Regions from separate parts of the Streptomyces sp. NBC_01707 genome, predicted to be linked through region 2. Evidence: riboswitches for the same ligand, from Rfam matches in the RefSeq annotation. Region 2 holds a riboswitch; the other holds the start of a gene.

Region 1 (7,689 bases), 1.4 Mb from region 2:
GTACCGCATGGCGGCAGGCGGGTCGTCGTTTCCGAGCGAGCCGAAGTTGCCGTGTCCGTCGACGAGGGGGAGCCGCATCGAGAACGGCTGCGCCATCCGCACCAGCGCGTCGTAGATCGACGCGTCGCCGTGCGGGTGCAACTTGCCCATGACCTCGCCGACCACGCGGGCACACTTCACATAGCCGCGGTCGGGGCGCAGCCCCATTTCGTTCATCTGGTACACGATGCGGCGGTGCACCGGCTTCATGCCGTCGCGGGCGTCCGGCAGGGCCCGTGAGTAGATCACCGAGTACGCGTACTCGAGGAAGGAGCCCTGCATTTCGTCGACGACGTCGATGTCGAGGATCTTCTCCTCGAAGTCGTCCGGCGGCGGGGTCTTCGTACTGCGGCGGGCCATCGCTGCTGCGACTCCTTCACAGATCTGTTCGGGCAACCTCTGGTTCTGACGCGGACCATTGTGGACCGCCGCACTGACAACCCCGACCTCGACCCGTCTCTAGGGGCCGTCCGGCGCTGTTTCACGCGAACTTCCACGGCACGGGAACTTCGCCAGGTGTCGGTCCGCTTGCTTACAGTGGCAGGTCTCGCAGGAAATCCAGTATCGCGATCGAAGGGACGTACATGCCCATGGGTCACACGGCCACAGCCCAGGCCGGCTCCGGCGGCTTGACAGCGACCGAGCACCGTCTGGCCAACGGCCTGCGCGTGGTGCTCTCCGAGGACCATCTGACCCCGGTCGCCGCGGTGTGCCTCTGGTACGACGTCGGTTCGCGCCACGAGGTCAAGGGGCGCACGGGTCTGGCTCACCTCTTCGAGCACCTGATGTTCCAGGGTTCCGGACAGGTCAAGGGGAACGGACACTTCGAACTGGTGCAGGGGGCCGGCGGCTCCCTCAACGGGACCACCAGCTTCGAACGCACCAACTACTTCGAGACGATGCCCACGCACCAGCTGGAGCTGGCCCTGTGGCTCGAGGCCGACCGGATGGGCTCACTGCTCGCCGCGCTCGACGACGAGTCCATGGAGAACCAGCGGGACGTCGTCAAGAACGAGCGCCGTCAGCGCTACGACAACGTGCCGTACGGCACGGCGTTCGAGAAGCTGACCGCCCTCGTCTACCCGGAGGGCCACCCGTACCACCACACCCCGATCGGCTCGATGGCCGACCTGGACGCCGCGACGCTGGAGGACGCACGCACCTTCTTCCGTACGTACTACGCGCCCAACAACGCGGTGCTGTCCGTCGTCGGCGACATCGACTCCGAGCAGACGCTCGCCTGGATCGAGAAGTACTTCGGCTCCATCCCGTCCCACGACGGCAAGCAGCCGCCGCGCGACGGCGCGCTCCCCGATGTCATCGGCGAGCAGTTGCGTGAAGAGGTCCGTGAGGAGGTCCCGGCGCGGGCGCTGATGGCCGCCTACCGGCTGCCGCACGACGGCACCCGGGAGTGCGACGCCGCCGACCTCGCGCTGACCGTGCTGGGCGGTGGCGAGTCCTCCCGGCTGCACAACCGCCTGGTCCGCCGCGACCGGACGGCCGTCGCGGCCGGATTCGGGCTGCTGCGGCTCGCCGGTGCGCCCTCGCTCGGCTGGCTGGACGTGAAGACGTCCGGCGGGGTCGAGGTGGCGCAGATCGAGGCCGCGGTCGACGAGGAGCTGGCCCGGTTCGCGGCCGAGGGTCCGACACCAGAGGAAATGGAGCGCGCCCAGGCCCAGTTGGAGCGCGAGTGGCTGGACCGGCTCGGTACGGTCGCGGGCCGCGCCGACGAACTGTGCCGGTTCGCCGTGCTGTTCGGCGACCCGCAGCTCGCCCTGACCGCCGTCCAGCGGGTGCTCGACGTCACCGCGGAGGAGGTCCAGGCGGCTGCCAGGGCCCAGCTTCACCCCGACAACCGGGCGGTACTCGTCTACGAGCCGGTCGAGCCGGCCGAGTCCACCGACGGGGCGGCCGCCGACGAGACGGACGCCGACACCGACGCGCACGAAGGGGCGGACAAGTGACCGACGCTGCCGCGACTGGAGTATCGATGGAGTACCACCCGCAGCCGGCCCCGGGCACGGCCAGGCCCTGGGCCTTCCCCGCCCCCGAGCGCGGCGCCCTGCCCAACGGGCTCACGGTGCTGCGCTGCCACCGCCCCGGCCAGCAGGTCATCGCGGTCGAGATCTACCTCGTCGCCCCGCTGGACGCCGAACCCGAGGGCCTCGACGGTGTGGCCACGATCATGGCGCGGGCGCTGTCCGAAGGCACCGACAAGCACTCCGCGGAGGAGTTCGCAGCCGAGCTGGAGCGCTGCGGGGCCACTCTCGACGCGCACGCCGACCACCCCGGCGTCCGGGTCTCCCTCGAGGTCCCGGTCTCCCGGCTGGCCAAGGCGCTCGGTCTGGTCGCCGAGGCGCTGCGGGCACCCGCGTTCTCCGACAGCGAGATCGAGCGGCTGGTACGCAACCGGCTCGACGAGATCCCGCACGAGCAGGCCAACCCCGCCCGCCGCGCCGCAAAGCAGCTCTCCAAGGAGCTCTTCCCGGCCACCGCGCGGATGTCGCGCCCGCGCCAGGGCACCGAGGAGACGGTGGAGCGGATCGACTCCGCGGCCGTCCGCAGCTTCTACGAGGCGCATGTGCGCCCGTCCACCGCGACCGCCGTGGTCGTCGGTGACCTCACGGGCATCGATCTGGAGGCGTTGCTCGCCGACACCGTGGGCGACTGGTCCGGGAACAGTGCCGAGCACCGGCCGGCCCCGCCGATCACCGCCGACGACACCGGCCGGGTGGTCATCGTCGACCGTCCCGGAGCCGTGCAGACCCAGCTGCTGATCGGCCGGATCGGCGCCGACCGGCACGACAGCGTGTGGCCGGCCCAGGTCCTCGGCACGTACTGCCTGGGCGGCACGCTCACCTCCCGGCTGGACCGGGTGCTGCGTGAGGAGAAGGGCTACACGTACGGCGTGCGGGCCTTCGCGCAGGTCCTGCGGTCGTCGGCGCCGGACTCCGCCTCCGGGGCGACGGGCGCCGCGATGCTGGCCATCAGCGGTTCGGTGGACACGGAGTCCACCGGACCGGCGCTCGGCGACCTGTGGACGGTCCTCCGGACGCTGGCGGCCGAGGGCCTGACCGACGCCGAGCGCGAGACGGCGGTGCAGAACCTCGTGGGTGTCGCCCCGCTGAAGTTCGAGACGGCGGCCTCGGTCGCGGGCACGCTCGCCGACCAGGTCGAGCAGCATCTCCCGGACGACTACCAGGCGCAGCTGTACGCCCGTCTCGCCGAGACCGGCACGGTCGAGGCGACCGCGGCGGTGGTCAGCGCCTTCCCGGTGGACCGTCTGGTCACGATCCTCGTCGGCGACGCCGCGCAGATCGAGGAGCCGGTCCGGGCGCTGGGCATCGGTGAGGTGTCGGTCGTCACCGGCTGACGAATCGGATAGCCCATAGCGAGACAGAGGGAGACCCCGCGAGCCGATTCTCGCCGGGGTCTTCCCCTTTGTCCGTATTGCCCGATAACTGCCTGTGTGCCCTGTGGGATGTGCTACAAAGCGCCCTGTCCGTTTGGTGAATGAAAGTCCCCCCGCTTAGCGTCGGCAGCGCTGTCCGTCACCCGTATGCCGCATCCGCGGCGCCGGGCAGCTATCGCCGAGTCCCCGTCAGGCGCGAGCCTGGGGAGCCGGGGACCCACGCAGTCCCTGGGGTGAATCGGATGCCTGCGCGCCTCTTCAGGGGCCCGCGGATCCGTAGGAGACCTTCCTGCTCCGAACCCGTCAGCTAACCCGGTAGGCGAGAAGGAAGGAAAGGACCAGCCACCTCATGGCGTTCACCCGCCCCACCGGGAAGCACCGTGCCCCGAACCGTCTGACGCGCAAGAGCGCGCAGGTAACCGGCATCGCAGCTCTGGCCACCACCGGCGTCATCGGTGGGCTGGCCTCTCCGGCGCTCGCCGCCGGCACCGAAGCCCCCTCCGTCAGCGAGACCGGCCTGAACCAGGTCATCGCCATCGAGGGCACCCTCGCCGAGCAGGTGGCCACCCAGGCCGACGTGCAGAAGCACCAGGCCGAGGTCGCCGCCAAGGTGAAGGCTGCCGCGAAGGCGAAGGCCGATGCCAAGGCGAAGGCCGAAGCGAACGCCAAGGCCGCAGCCAAGGCCAAGGCCGAAGCCCGCGCGAAGGCGGCCCGTGAGATGAAGGCGCGCGCCGCCCGTTCCGCCGAGCGCACCCGCCTCGGTGCCTTCCAGCTCCCGGTCGCCGGTTCGTACGTCACCACCGGCTACAAGTCCAGTGGCTCCCTCTGGTCCTCCGGCCGCCACTCGGGCATCGACTTCCATGCCGCCTCCGGCAGCTCCGTCGTCGCCGTCGGCGCCGGCACGGTCGTCGAGGCCGGCTGGGGCGGCGCGTACGGCAACAACATCGTGCTCCGGATGACGGACGGCACGTACACCCAGTACGGCCATCTGTCGTCGATCGGTGTGTCGGTCGGCCAGAGCGTCGGCGCGGGCCAGCGGATCGGTTTCTCCGGCTCGACCGGCAACTCCACCGGACCGCACCTCCACTTCGAGGCCCGGACCACGCCGTCGTACGGCTCCGACATGGACCCCGTCGCGTACCTGCGCGCCCACGGCGTCACCGTCTGACCGACGCGGCACCGCCGAAGGCCCCGGCTTCCCGCCGGGGCCTTCGGCGTACCCGCACCGGCCCCCGCCGGAGACGCTCGCCGAACCGTCTTCGGACCAAAAGATATTCATGGATTTCGACCCGGCGTCGGAAATGCAGCCGCATTGCAATAGAGTCACAGAACAGGCGTCGATCGGCCGCGTTTCGCGGGGATTAAGGCGGAGGTTCGGACATGCGCATTCCGGCGCATTCGGTATGCACGGCAATCCGTGACGACATCGTCTCCGGTGTCTTCGAACGCGGCAGCAGACTCACCGAGGAACTGCTCGCACGCCGTTACGGGGTCTCCCGGGTCCCGGTACGGGAAGCGCTGCGCACCCTGGAGTCCGAGGGTTTCGTGGTCACCCGCCGGCACGCCGGCGCCTGTGTCGCCGAGCCCACCGAGCAGGAGGCCGCCGACCTGCTGGAGGTCCGGATGCTGCTGGAGCCACTGGGTGCGGCCCGTGCCGCGCAGCGCCGCACCGAGGCGCACCTCAAGGTTCTCCGTGGCCTGGTCAGGCTCGGTCAGGAGCGGGCCAGACGGGGTGAGGGCGAGGATCTGCGCTCGCTGGGCGGCTGGTTCCACGAAACGCTCGCCCAGGCCTCCGGCAGCCCCGGGCTCATCGCACTGCTGACCCAGCTCCGGCACAAGATCGCCTGGATGTACGCGGTCGAGCAGCCGGCCCGCCCCACCGATTCCTGGGCCGAGCACGGGGCCATCGTGGACGCGGTCGCGCGCGGTGACGCGGAACGGGCCAGGGCGCTGGCCGCTCAGCACGCCGAGCGCGCCACCGCCGCGCACCGGCTGCGGCGCGCGGACCGCATCCCCGGCCGGGACGCCGCCCCGCCGCGGCCCGGCCGGGTGAGAACTTCGCAACATGTCGTAAACACCGCGAGCGGCCGTCATTAACACATGCGCCGTATACAAAGAGATGCAATTCGGCGGGGCTTTGTTTCGGCTGCCCGAATTCACTCCGGAAATCTCGGAAACCGACTCGGGAGCGGACCGGTGATCGGCGCGACTCGCGAAAACGAAAGAGCCGCGGCTCCGGTCGACGGTGCCGCGGCTCTGCCGCAGAAATGCGTCCGGCTCGAACGGCCGGCGAGGTCCTGAATCAGACGGTCTCCGGGAGCTCGTCGAGCCCCTCCGCGACCAGCCTCGCCAGCCGGTCGAGTGCGGCCTCGGAGTCGTCCGCCTCGGAGGAGAGCACGATCTCCTCGCCGCCCTGCGCGCCGAGGCCGAGCACCGCGAGCATCGAAGCGGCGTTCACCGGGCTGCCGTCGGCCTTGGAGACCGTCACGGGGACGCCCGACGCCGTGGCGGCACGGACGAAGATGGAAGCGGGGCGGGCGTGCAGGCCCTCGGTCCAACCGACATTGACGCGGCGCTCAGCCATGGTTCTGCCCTTCACGAATCAATGGTTGTCTAGACCAGTCTCTCATGTGGTGCGCGATGTCCCGCCCGACCCGCGACCCGGTGCCGCAGCCCGTGCCGCAAGGCCGATCGGCCCTCTCAGACTGCCCCGGCCCCGAGCCGTACGCGACCGCTGACCGAGCCGTAGGCTTTGGCCATGCAGCCCACGCCGGAGCAGAGTCCGCATCACGCGTACCCCGACCACTGGGAAGCGGACGTCGTGCTCCGCGACGGTGGCACGGCCCGGATCAGGCCCATCACCACGGACGACGCCGAGCGGCTGGTCAGCTTCTACGAGCAGGTTTCTGACGAGTCGAAGTACTACCGGTTCTTCGCCCCTTATCCGCGGCTCTCCGCCAAGGACGTGCACCGCTTCACCCATCACGACTACGTCGACCGGGTGGGTCTCGCCGTCACGGTCGGCGGCGAGTTCATCGCCACCGTCCGCTACGACCGGATCGACGCGACCGGCCGGCCGGCCTCCGCCCCCGCCGACGAGGCCGAGGTCGCCTTCCTCGTCCAGGACGCCCACCAGGGCCGTGGCGTGGCGTCGGCGCTGCTGGAGCACATCGCCGCAGTGGCCCGCGAGCGCGGCATCCGGCGCTTCGCCGCCGAGGTGCTGCCCGCCAACAACAAGATGATCAAGGTGTTCCGGGACGCCGGATACACCCAGCAGCGCAGCTTCGAGGACGGCTCCGTCCACCTCACCCTCGACCTCGAACCGACTGCCGAGTCCCTCGCCGTCCAGCGCGCCCGTGAGCAGCGGGCGGAGGCGCGGTCGGTCCAGCGGCTGATCGCGCCGGGTTCGGTCGCCGTCATCGGCACCGGCCGTAACCCCGGCGGAGTGGGCCGCACGGTCCTGCGCAACCTCCTCGCTGCCGGATTCACCGGCCGCACGTACGCGGTGAACAGCGCGTTCGCCGCGGACCAGGACACGATCGACGGTGTTCCCGCGCACCGCTCCATCGGCGGGATCAGCGAACCGGTCGACCTCGCGGTCGTCGCCGTGCCCGCCGACCGGGTCCCGGAGGCCGTGACCGACTGCGGCGAGCACGGCGTCCAGGGCCTGGTCGTCCTCTCCGCCGGATACGCCGAGTGGGGGGCCGAAGGCAGGGAACGGCAACGCGAACTGGTGCGCCAGGCCCGCTCGTACGGCATGCGCATCATCGGTCCGAACGCCTTCGGCGTCATCAACAACTCCGACGCCGTACGGCTGAACGCCTCACTCGCCCCCGAATCGCCCGCGCCCGGACGCATCGGCCTGTTCACGCAGTCCGGCGCCATCGGCATCGCGTTGCTCTCCGGGCTCTACCGGCGTGGCGCCGGCCTGTCCACCTTCATCTCCGCGGGCAACCGCGCCGACATCTCGGGCAACGACTTCCTGCAGTACTGGTACGAGGACCCGGACACCGACGTCGCCCTGCTGTACCTCGAATCGATCGGCAATCCGCGCAAGTTCACCCGCCTCGCCCGACGCACCGCGGCGACGAAGCCCGTGGTCGTGGTGAAGGGCGCCCGGCACAGCGGCAGCACCCCACCGGGCCATGCGGTACCGGTCAGCCGGATCCCGGACGCGACGGTCTCCGCGCTCATGCGGCAGGCGGGCGTGATCCGCGTCGACACGGTGACGGAGATGG
Region 2 (7,689 bases):
GTCGGACCGGTCGCACCCCAGACGTACGGTTTGCCGAGCGCCCCGTAGGCGAACGCTACGGCCTCCGCGGCGCGGGCGTTGGGGGCGGCCTGCGCGGCGCCGGCGCGCCGGTCGCTGCGATCGGCGTGGCCGGCGGCGGAGCGTGCGGTGTCCCACTGCTCGTACGCGGCGCGCTGCGCGGGCGACAGGGTGTCCAGGAGCCGCTGGGCGTCGGCCAGTTTGGCCCTGACCGTCGTGCGGTGCTTCTTCAGTTCGGCCTGGCGGGTGCCCAGTGCCGCCAGTTCCTCCTTCGCCTCGGCGCGCAGCTGCGCGATCTCGGTGACCTGCCGCTGCACCTGGGAGACCTGGGTGGCCTGCCGGTCGACGATCCGGTCCACGTACGAGGCGCGTTGCAGGTACTCGTCGGGGTCGGAGGAGAGCGCCAGCTGTACGGCGGGGTCGATGCCGCCGGTGCGGTACTGCGCTGCGGCGAGCGAACCGAGTGCGTTGCGCGAGGCGTTGAGGCGTTCGGTCCTGCGGGCGGCCTCGTCGCGCAGTGCGCCGAGGGACTTGGTGGTGGCGGCCGCCTTCTCCTTCGCGCCGTTGTACTGCTCGGTGGCGACCTCCGCCTCGTGGTACAGCCGGTCCACCTTGGCCTTGACCTGAGCTGGTGTGGGCTGCGGATCGGCGTGTGCGGCACCCGGCAGGGCGGCGGCGGTTGCGGCCCCGGCGAACGCGAGGGTGGCTGCGGTGCGGGCAGCAGAGCCGGTACACGGGCGCTGCTTGGGTTTCCGATGCGCTGCCACGAGGGCGGGGCTCCTTGCTGTCGACTGCCCGTCGGGGCCTACCGGCGGGCCCGCGAAGGTCCGACGGCGACGCCGGCAGGGGGAGCCGCGCGCCGCCGGACTCTTCGGCGGGGTGACCGGGCCGCCGCCCGGGTACGGAGCGTCGGTGAAGCCGGCCACCTGGATAGGGACGCTAAACCCGGGGCACGAGGAAGAGTCGTAATGACGCCTATTGCCCGAATTTGGCGAGGCGATGCCATCAAGTGATCGGAGAAAACGCGCCAGAGTCAGGCAATTGGTACAAATATAAGTGAAACGCCAAGGAGCCCCCACCTCGCCGGAGAGCGGTGCTATGGCCCCGGCTAGGCTGCGGCCCCATGGACGTACTGATCAATGTCTTCGTCGCGCTGCACATCATCGGCATCGCCGCACTCCTGGGCGGCTTCCTGACCCAGATGAAGGCGATGGGGTCGGGCACGGCCCGCTTCGTCCCGGCGATGCTGCACGGGGCGCTGACCATGCTGGTCACCGGTATCGCACTGGTCGGGCTCAACCAGGCGGACGACCAGCCGGTCAACAACATCAAGATCGGTGTGAAGCTGGCGGTCCTGGTCGTGATCCTCGCGCTGGTGTACGTCAAGCGGGACGAGGAGAGGGTCGAGAAGGGCGTCTTCGCGGCGGTCGGCGGGCTGACGGTCGCCAACATCTTCATCGCGACGCTCTGGACCTGAGCCGGCCGCTGCCGCCCGGGCCGGTCCCTGTCCTTCATGGCGCGAGCCCCCACCGGATCCTTCCGGCGGGGGCCCGTCGCCGTCCGGGGCCGTGGCTACCCGGGCCGCACGCTGCCGTAGATCGGCATGTAGTAGATCGATTCCTCGCGGACGTTCGCGCCCGGCTTCGGCGCGTGGATCATCATGCCGTCGCCCTTGTAGATGCCGACGTGGCTGATGTCGTCGTAGAAGAAGACGAGGTCGCCCGGCTGCAGATCCGCCGTCGCGATCCGCGTGCCGATCTTCACCTGGTCCCAGGTGGTACGGGGTATGTCGACGCCCGCCGCCTTCCAGGCGGCCTGGGTCAGCCCCGAGCAGTCGTACGACGACGGGCCCGTCGCGCCCCAGACGTACGGCTTGCCCAACTGGGCGCGGGCGAAGGCGAGGACCTTGTCGGCCTTCGTGGTGGCGCTGCTGTCCGATCCGGTCCCGGTCCCTGTGTCACCGCCGGATCCGGCCTGGTTCGCGGCCTCCTCGGCCTTGCGGTCCGCCTCCGCCTTGGCGGCCGCCTGCTGACGGGCCAGCTCCTCGGCCTTGCGCTTGGCCTCCGCCTCCTTCTTCCGCTCCAGCGCCGCGAGCCGCGCCTTCTCCTCGGCCGTCAGCTTCGACAGCATCGCGCGGGCCTCGCCCAACTTCTTCTGGACGTTCTCCTTGCTGGTCCGCAGCGTGGCCTGCGACTCGGTGAGCGTCTCCAGACTCTTCGCCGCCTCGGTGCGCTTCTTCGACGCCGCGGCCTGCTGCGTACGGAAGTCCGTGACCGCCTTCTGCTGCCGGCCCGCCATCCGGGCCATCAGCTGGTTCTCGTCGAAGTACGACTGCGGGTCGTCGGCCAGGAAGAATGTGGCGCTCGGCGCGATGGAGCCGGTGCGGTACTGCGCCGCCGCGTAGTTGCCGAGCGCCCTGCGCGCATCGTTCAGCTTGTCGGCACGCTTCGCGACGTCGTCCAGCAGCGCGTCGACCTTGCCCCGCTGCGCGGCGGAGGCCTCCTTCGCCTGGTTGTACTGCTGGGTCGCGGTGCCCGCCTGCCGGTAGAGGTCGTCGACCTTCTTCTGCACGTCCTCGATGCTGGGCTTCGGCGAGGCCGGGGCGGCCGTGGCGCTCTGTGTGGAGAGCAGGGTCACACCCGCCAGGGCGGCCGTCGTGAGCCCGACGGCGGGCGTGGTGGAGCGCATCCGGGTGCGCGGTTTGCGATGCGACGCCAAGGCCGGCATCTCCTTCCGTGGACCGCCTACCGGGTTAGCTGTCGGGTTCGGGCGGAACGGAAGGCTGCCCTACGGTCCGGATGTGGAGATATGGACCGATTCACCCCGGTGATGCATGTGGGTCCCCGGTTCCGAACTCCCGCGAGGGCAGCCCGGATTCGGCGTGGGCGCCCGCTCGGCGTGGTTCGCCTCAGGGGGTACGGGCCGCCCGATCGAGCACGCTAGCCAACCCGTGGTGCCGCTGTGAAGGTTGATGTTCGATATGCCCGATACATTTTCGTGACCTTGTCGGCGGAGCCGGGGATGCGGGCCGGGCCGCCCCCTCTTCCTCTACGCGGTGTGGGCGCACGCTCTCCCTGTGTGCCCGTGCGCCGGGTGCGGTTCGCCATGCGGCCGCACGGTGTCGGTGCGGCGGCCTAGACTCGTCAAGCGATGAGCAGCCTCTTTGACGACAGCTTCCTGGCCGGCCTCCAGCACTCGGAGGAAGAGCCCCCGCCGCCCCCCGAGGACTCCGCACCCGAAGCGGTGCCGGAGGATCTCTTCGCGGGCGTGTTCGACGCGCCCCCGCCGCCCAGGGACGCGTACTACCGGGACGGCGCCCACCGCCCCGTCATCGACGCCGCCGCCCTGCTCGACGGGTTGAACACCGAGCAGCGTGCCGCCGTCGTGCACGCGGGGTCGCCGCTGCTCATCGTCGCCGGGGCCGGCTCCGGCAAGACCCGGGTGCTCACCCACCGCATCGCCCATCTGCTGGCCGAGCGCGGGGTGCATCCCGGCCAGATCCTGGCGATCACCTTCACCAACAAGGCCGCGGGCGAGATGAAGGAGCGCGTCGAGCAGCTCGTCGGACCGCGCGCCAACGCCATGTGGGTCATGACGTTCCACAGCGCGTGCGTGCGGATCCTGCGCCGTGAGTCGAAGAAGCTCGGCTTCACCTCGTCGTTCTCGATCTACGACGCCGCCGACTCCAAGCGGCTGATGGCCCTGGTCTGCCGCGATCTGGACCTCGATCCGAAGCGCTTCCCGCCGAAGTCGTTCACGGCGAAGGTCTCGAACCTGAAGAACGAGCTGATCGACGAGGAGACCTTCGCCGGGCAGGCCGCGGACGGCTTCGAGAAGACGCTCGCCCAGGCCTACGCGATGTACCAGTCCCGGCTGCGCGAGGCCAACGCACTGGACTTCGACGACATCATCATGACGACGGTCCATCTGCTCCAGGCGTTCCCGGATGTCGCCGAGCACTACCGCCGCCGCTTCCGGCACGTCCTCGTGGACGAGTACCAGGACACCAACCACGCGCAGTACACGCTCGTACGCGAACTGGTGGGCCCGGCCGGACCGGCCGACGCCCCCGCCGAGCTGTGTGTCGTGGGTGACGCGGACCAGTCGATCTACGCCTTCCGCGGCGCGACCATCCGCAACATCCTCCAGTTCGAGGAGGACTACCCGAACGCGACGACGATCCTGCTGGAGCAGAACTACCGCTCCACGCAGACGATCCTCTCCGCGGCCAACGCGGTCATCGAACGCAACGAGAGCCGCCGCCCCAAGAACCTCTGGACGAACGCGGGCGAGGGTGCCCGGATCACCGGCTATGTCGCCGACACCGAGCACGACGAGGCGCAGTTCGTCGCCGACGAGATCGACCGGCTGACCGACGCGGGCGACGCCAAGGCGGGCGATGTCGCCATCTTCTACCGGACGAACGCGCAGTCCCGCGTCTTCGAAGAGATCTTCATCCGCGTCGGCCTGCCCTACAAGGTCGTCGGCGGCGTGCGCTTCTACGAGCGCAAGGAGGTCCGGGACATCCTGGCCTACCTCCGGGTCCTCGCCAACCCCGAGGACACCGTCCCGCTGCGCCGCATTCTGAACGTGCCGAAGCGCGGCATCGGCGACCGCGCCGAGGCGATGATCGACGCCCTGTCGCTGCGCGAGAAGATCACGTTCCCGCAGGCACTGCGCCGCGTCGACGAGGCGTACGGCATGGCGGCCCGCTCGGCCAACGCCGTCAAGCGGTTCAACACGTTGATGGAGGAGCTGCGCACGATCGTCGAGTCGGGCGCGGGCCCCGCCGTGGTGCTGGAGGCGGTCCTGGAGCGGACCGGCTATCTCGCGGAACTCCAGGCGTCCACCGACCCGCAGGACGAGACCCGCATCGAGAACCTTCAGGAACTCGCCGCCGTCGCGCTCGAGTTCGAGCAGGAGCGGGGGGAGGCCGACGCAGGGGAAGGCGCGAGTGCGGGCACGCTCGCCGAATTCCTGGAGAAGGTCGCGCTCGTCGCCGACTCCGACCAGATTCCCGACGAGGACACGGACGGCTCCGGCGTCATCACGCTGATGACGCTGCACACCGCGAAGGGCCTCGAATTCCCCGTGGTGTTCCTGACCGGCATGGAGGACGGCGTCTTCCCGCACATGCGCGCGCTGGGACAGGTCAAGGAGTTGGAGGAGGAGCGGCGCCTCGCCTACGTCGGGATCACCCGGGCCCGTGAGCGGCTCTATCTGACCCGGGCGGCGATGCGCAGTGCGTGGGGGCAGCCCTCGTACAACCCGCCGTCGCGGTTCCTCGAGGAGATTCCGGACCAGCATCTGCAGTGGAAGCGGACCGGACCGATGGCGGCCCCGGCCGGACCGACGTCGGGGATCACGTCGTCGCTGTCCTCGTCGCGCTCGCGCTCGGGCCCCTCGGGTTTCGCGACCCGGCGCACCTCGGACAAGCCGACGATCACGCTGGTGGTCGGGGACCGGGTCACGCACGACCAGTTCGGGCTCGGCACGGTGACGGCGGTCGAGGGGGTCGGCGACCAGGCGAAGGCGACGGTCGACTTCGGGGACGAACGGCCGAAGAAGCTGCTGCTGCGGTACGCGCCGGTGGAGAAGCTCTAGGACGCCCCTGGGGGCACCAGCGGCGGTGGCGGGCGCGGAGTGCCTGCCACCGGGAGGGTGCCTGCCACCTCTCGCCGTGGACCCTCGCGGCTGCTCAGGTCGGGTCGAGGCCGTGGCTGCGGAGCCAGGGCAGCGGGTCTATGGCCGCGCCGCCACCGGGCCGGACCTCGAAGTGCAGGTGCGGGCCTGTGGAGTTCCCGGAGTTCCCGGAGTATGCGATGACGTCACCGGCCTTGACCGGGCCCGAGCGGATCTTGGTGCTGCTGAGGTGGCAGTACCAGGTCTCGGTGCCGTCGGCCGTGGTGACGATGGCCATGTTCCCGTAGGCGCTGTTCCACTGGGTGCGTACGGTGCCGTCCGTCGCGGCCATCACCGGAGTGCCGTACGAGACGGGGAAGTCGATGCCCGTGTGCACGGACATCCAGTTGACGCCTGCCTGGCCGAAGTAGGCGCTGAGGCCGTGCTGCGCGACGGGCAGGAGGAACTTGGGCCGCAGAGCCTCCTTGCGCGCGGCCTCCTCCTCGCGCTTCTTCTTCTCGGCCGCCTGCCGTTCCTTCAGGTCGATGCGCTCCTGGGTACGGCTGGCGCGGTCGGCGAAGTTCTCCGCGTCGGCGCTGAGGTTGGCGAGCTGGGTGTCCAGCTTGTTGTTGGCGGCGACCGGCTTGACGGTGCCGGGGTCGGCGGCCGCCATCGACATGGTGTCGTCCTTCTCCTCGCCGCTGCCGAGCCCGCCGACGGAGGCGGCGGCGATACCGGCGACGCTCATCACGCAGGCGGAGGGAACGGCGACGGTGAGGAGTGCGGAACGCTTCGCGGGGGTGCGACGCCGACTGCGGCTGGCGCCACGGGTGCTGGGGCGGCTCACGGGACGGGGGACGTCGCCCTCGCTGCGGCCCGACGCGCGGTCCGTGTCGAGGCCGTCGCTGTTCTCGCGGTCGTCGTCGATGTCGGTGGTGCCGGCCAGGTCCGTGTCGGGCAGGCTGAACTCGGCGGTGCGGTAGGGCTCGTACGGGTCGTAGGAGCCCTGGTCCGCGTACGACTCGTACGACTCATGCGCCTCGTACGACTCCTGGGCGCCGTGGGCGGTCTGTTCGGGTTCGTACGACTCCTGCGCGGTGTGCGCAGTTTGCTGATCGTGCTCGGGCGTGGCGCCGGTGTTCCAGGCGGTGGCGTCGTACGCGCCGGTGTCGTAGGCGGCCGTCCCGGCTGTCGCCCACTGGCCTTCCTGATACCAGCCGTTGGCGTCCCACTGGCCCGACGAATCCGGGGCGCCGCCCTGTGCGGGAATGCCGCCGGCGTCCGGCGTCCAGGTCGCGGTGGTGGCGTACTGCTGCGGCTGCTGGGTCCCGTACGCGACATAGGGGTCGTACGCGGCGGTCTGATGCGCGCCCGTGTCCCACTGGGTCGAGTCGTACTGGCCGCTGTATCCGGCCTGTCCGGTGCCGTAACCGCCGTCGTAGCCACCGTTGTAGCCGGTGGTGTCGTACGTGCCGTCGTAACTGCCCGGGAGGGAGCCGAAGAGCGGGTCGTTGTCGAAGCTGCCTGTGGAGTGGCTGTCGTAACCGACATACCCGGCGTGGGGGTGCTGGTCGTTCACCAACTTCTCTCTCGCCTCGGCAGCAGGACCTGGGGTCTGGGTCCGGTGGGGGATCCCAGGGGGAAAGCAGTGGCCGCGACTGTACCCGCCGGTATGCGACGCCGACAATCTTCGTCAGGTTTTGGCCGCTCAGGAAACGGGCAATCGGCCGCCTTTCGACGGACTGTGCACAGAGCTTTGGCTCTATGTTCGAAACGCGTTCTATTTGTGGGCCTGTCCTGGACGCCCGGAGAGCGGGTGGGTGGCCCTCGTCGCGGCGTGGCGGCCTTGCGTGGTGAGGGTTCCGGTCCTCCTCAGGCCACCGACGCGGTACCCGCGAGGCCGGGAGCCGCTTCCGGGGACTCGAGCGCCTGGCGGATCCCGGCGGCGACCGCAGGGTGGACCGGCAGTGCGAGATGACCGATCCCGCTGACACGTACGTTCTGGGCATCGAGGTCCGGATGGTCGATGCAGGCCGCCTCGGCCGGGAC

The links. A riboswitch is a leader RNA that binds a small molecule or an ion and turns the genes downstream of it on or off. The one in region 2 is predicted to bind cyclic di-AMP.
Region 1: another riboswitch for cyclic di-AMP. It lies ahead of OG963_RS13255 (M23 family metallopeptidase); the one in region 2 lies ahead of OG963_RS19585 (C40 family peptidase).

The regions. Positions count from the first base shown of each region.
Region 1 covers NZ_CP109190.1:2,968,036-2,975,724, reverse strand. The annotation lists gene OG963_RS13270 (DNA topoisomerase (ATP-hydrolyzing) subunit A) at 1-399, opposite strand, end outside; gene OG963_RS13265 (pitrilysin family protein) at 624-2,003, shown strand; gene OG963_RS13260 (pitrilysin family protein) at 2,030-3,412, shown strand; cyclic di-AMP (ydaO/yuaA leader) riboswitch at 3,618-3,788, shown strand; gene OG963_RS13255 (M23 family metallopeptidase) at 3,801-4,619, shown strand; gene OG963_RS13250 (GntR family transcriptional regulator) at 4,832-5,548, shown strand; gene OG963_RS13245 (HPr family phosphocarrier protein) at 5,754-6,035, opposite strand; gene OG963_RS13240 (GNAT family N-acetyltransferase) at 6,210-7,689, shown strand, end outside.
Region 2 covers NZ_CP109190.1:4,376,967-4,384,655, reverse strand. The annotation lists gene OG963_RS19595 (NlpC/P60 family protein) at 1-785, opposite strand, end outside; gene OG963_RS19590 (hypothetical protein) at 1,142-1,495, shown strand; gene OG963_RS19585 (C40 family peptidase) at 1,591-2,736, opposite strand; cyclic di-AMP (ydaO/yuaA leader) riboswitch at 2,744-2,910, opposite strand; gene pcrA (DNA helicase PcrA) at 3,169-5,622, shown strand; gene OG963_RS19575 (M23 family metallopeptidase) at 5,717-7,219, opposite strand; gene OG963_RS19570 (triacylglycerol lipase) at 7,513-7,689, opposite strand, start outside.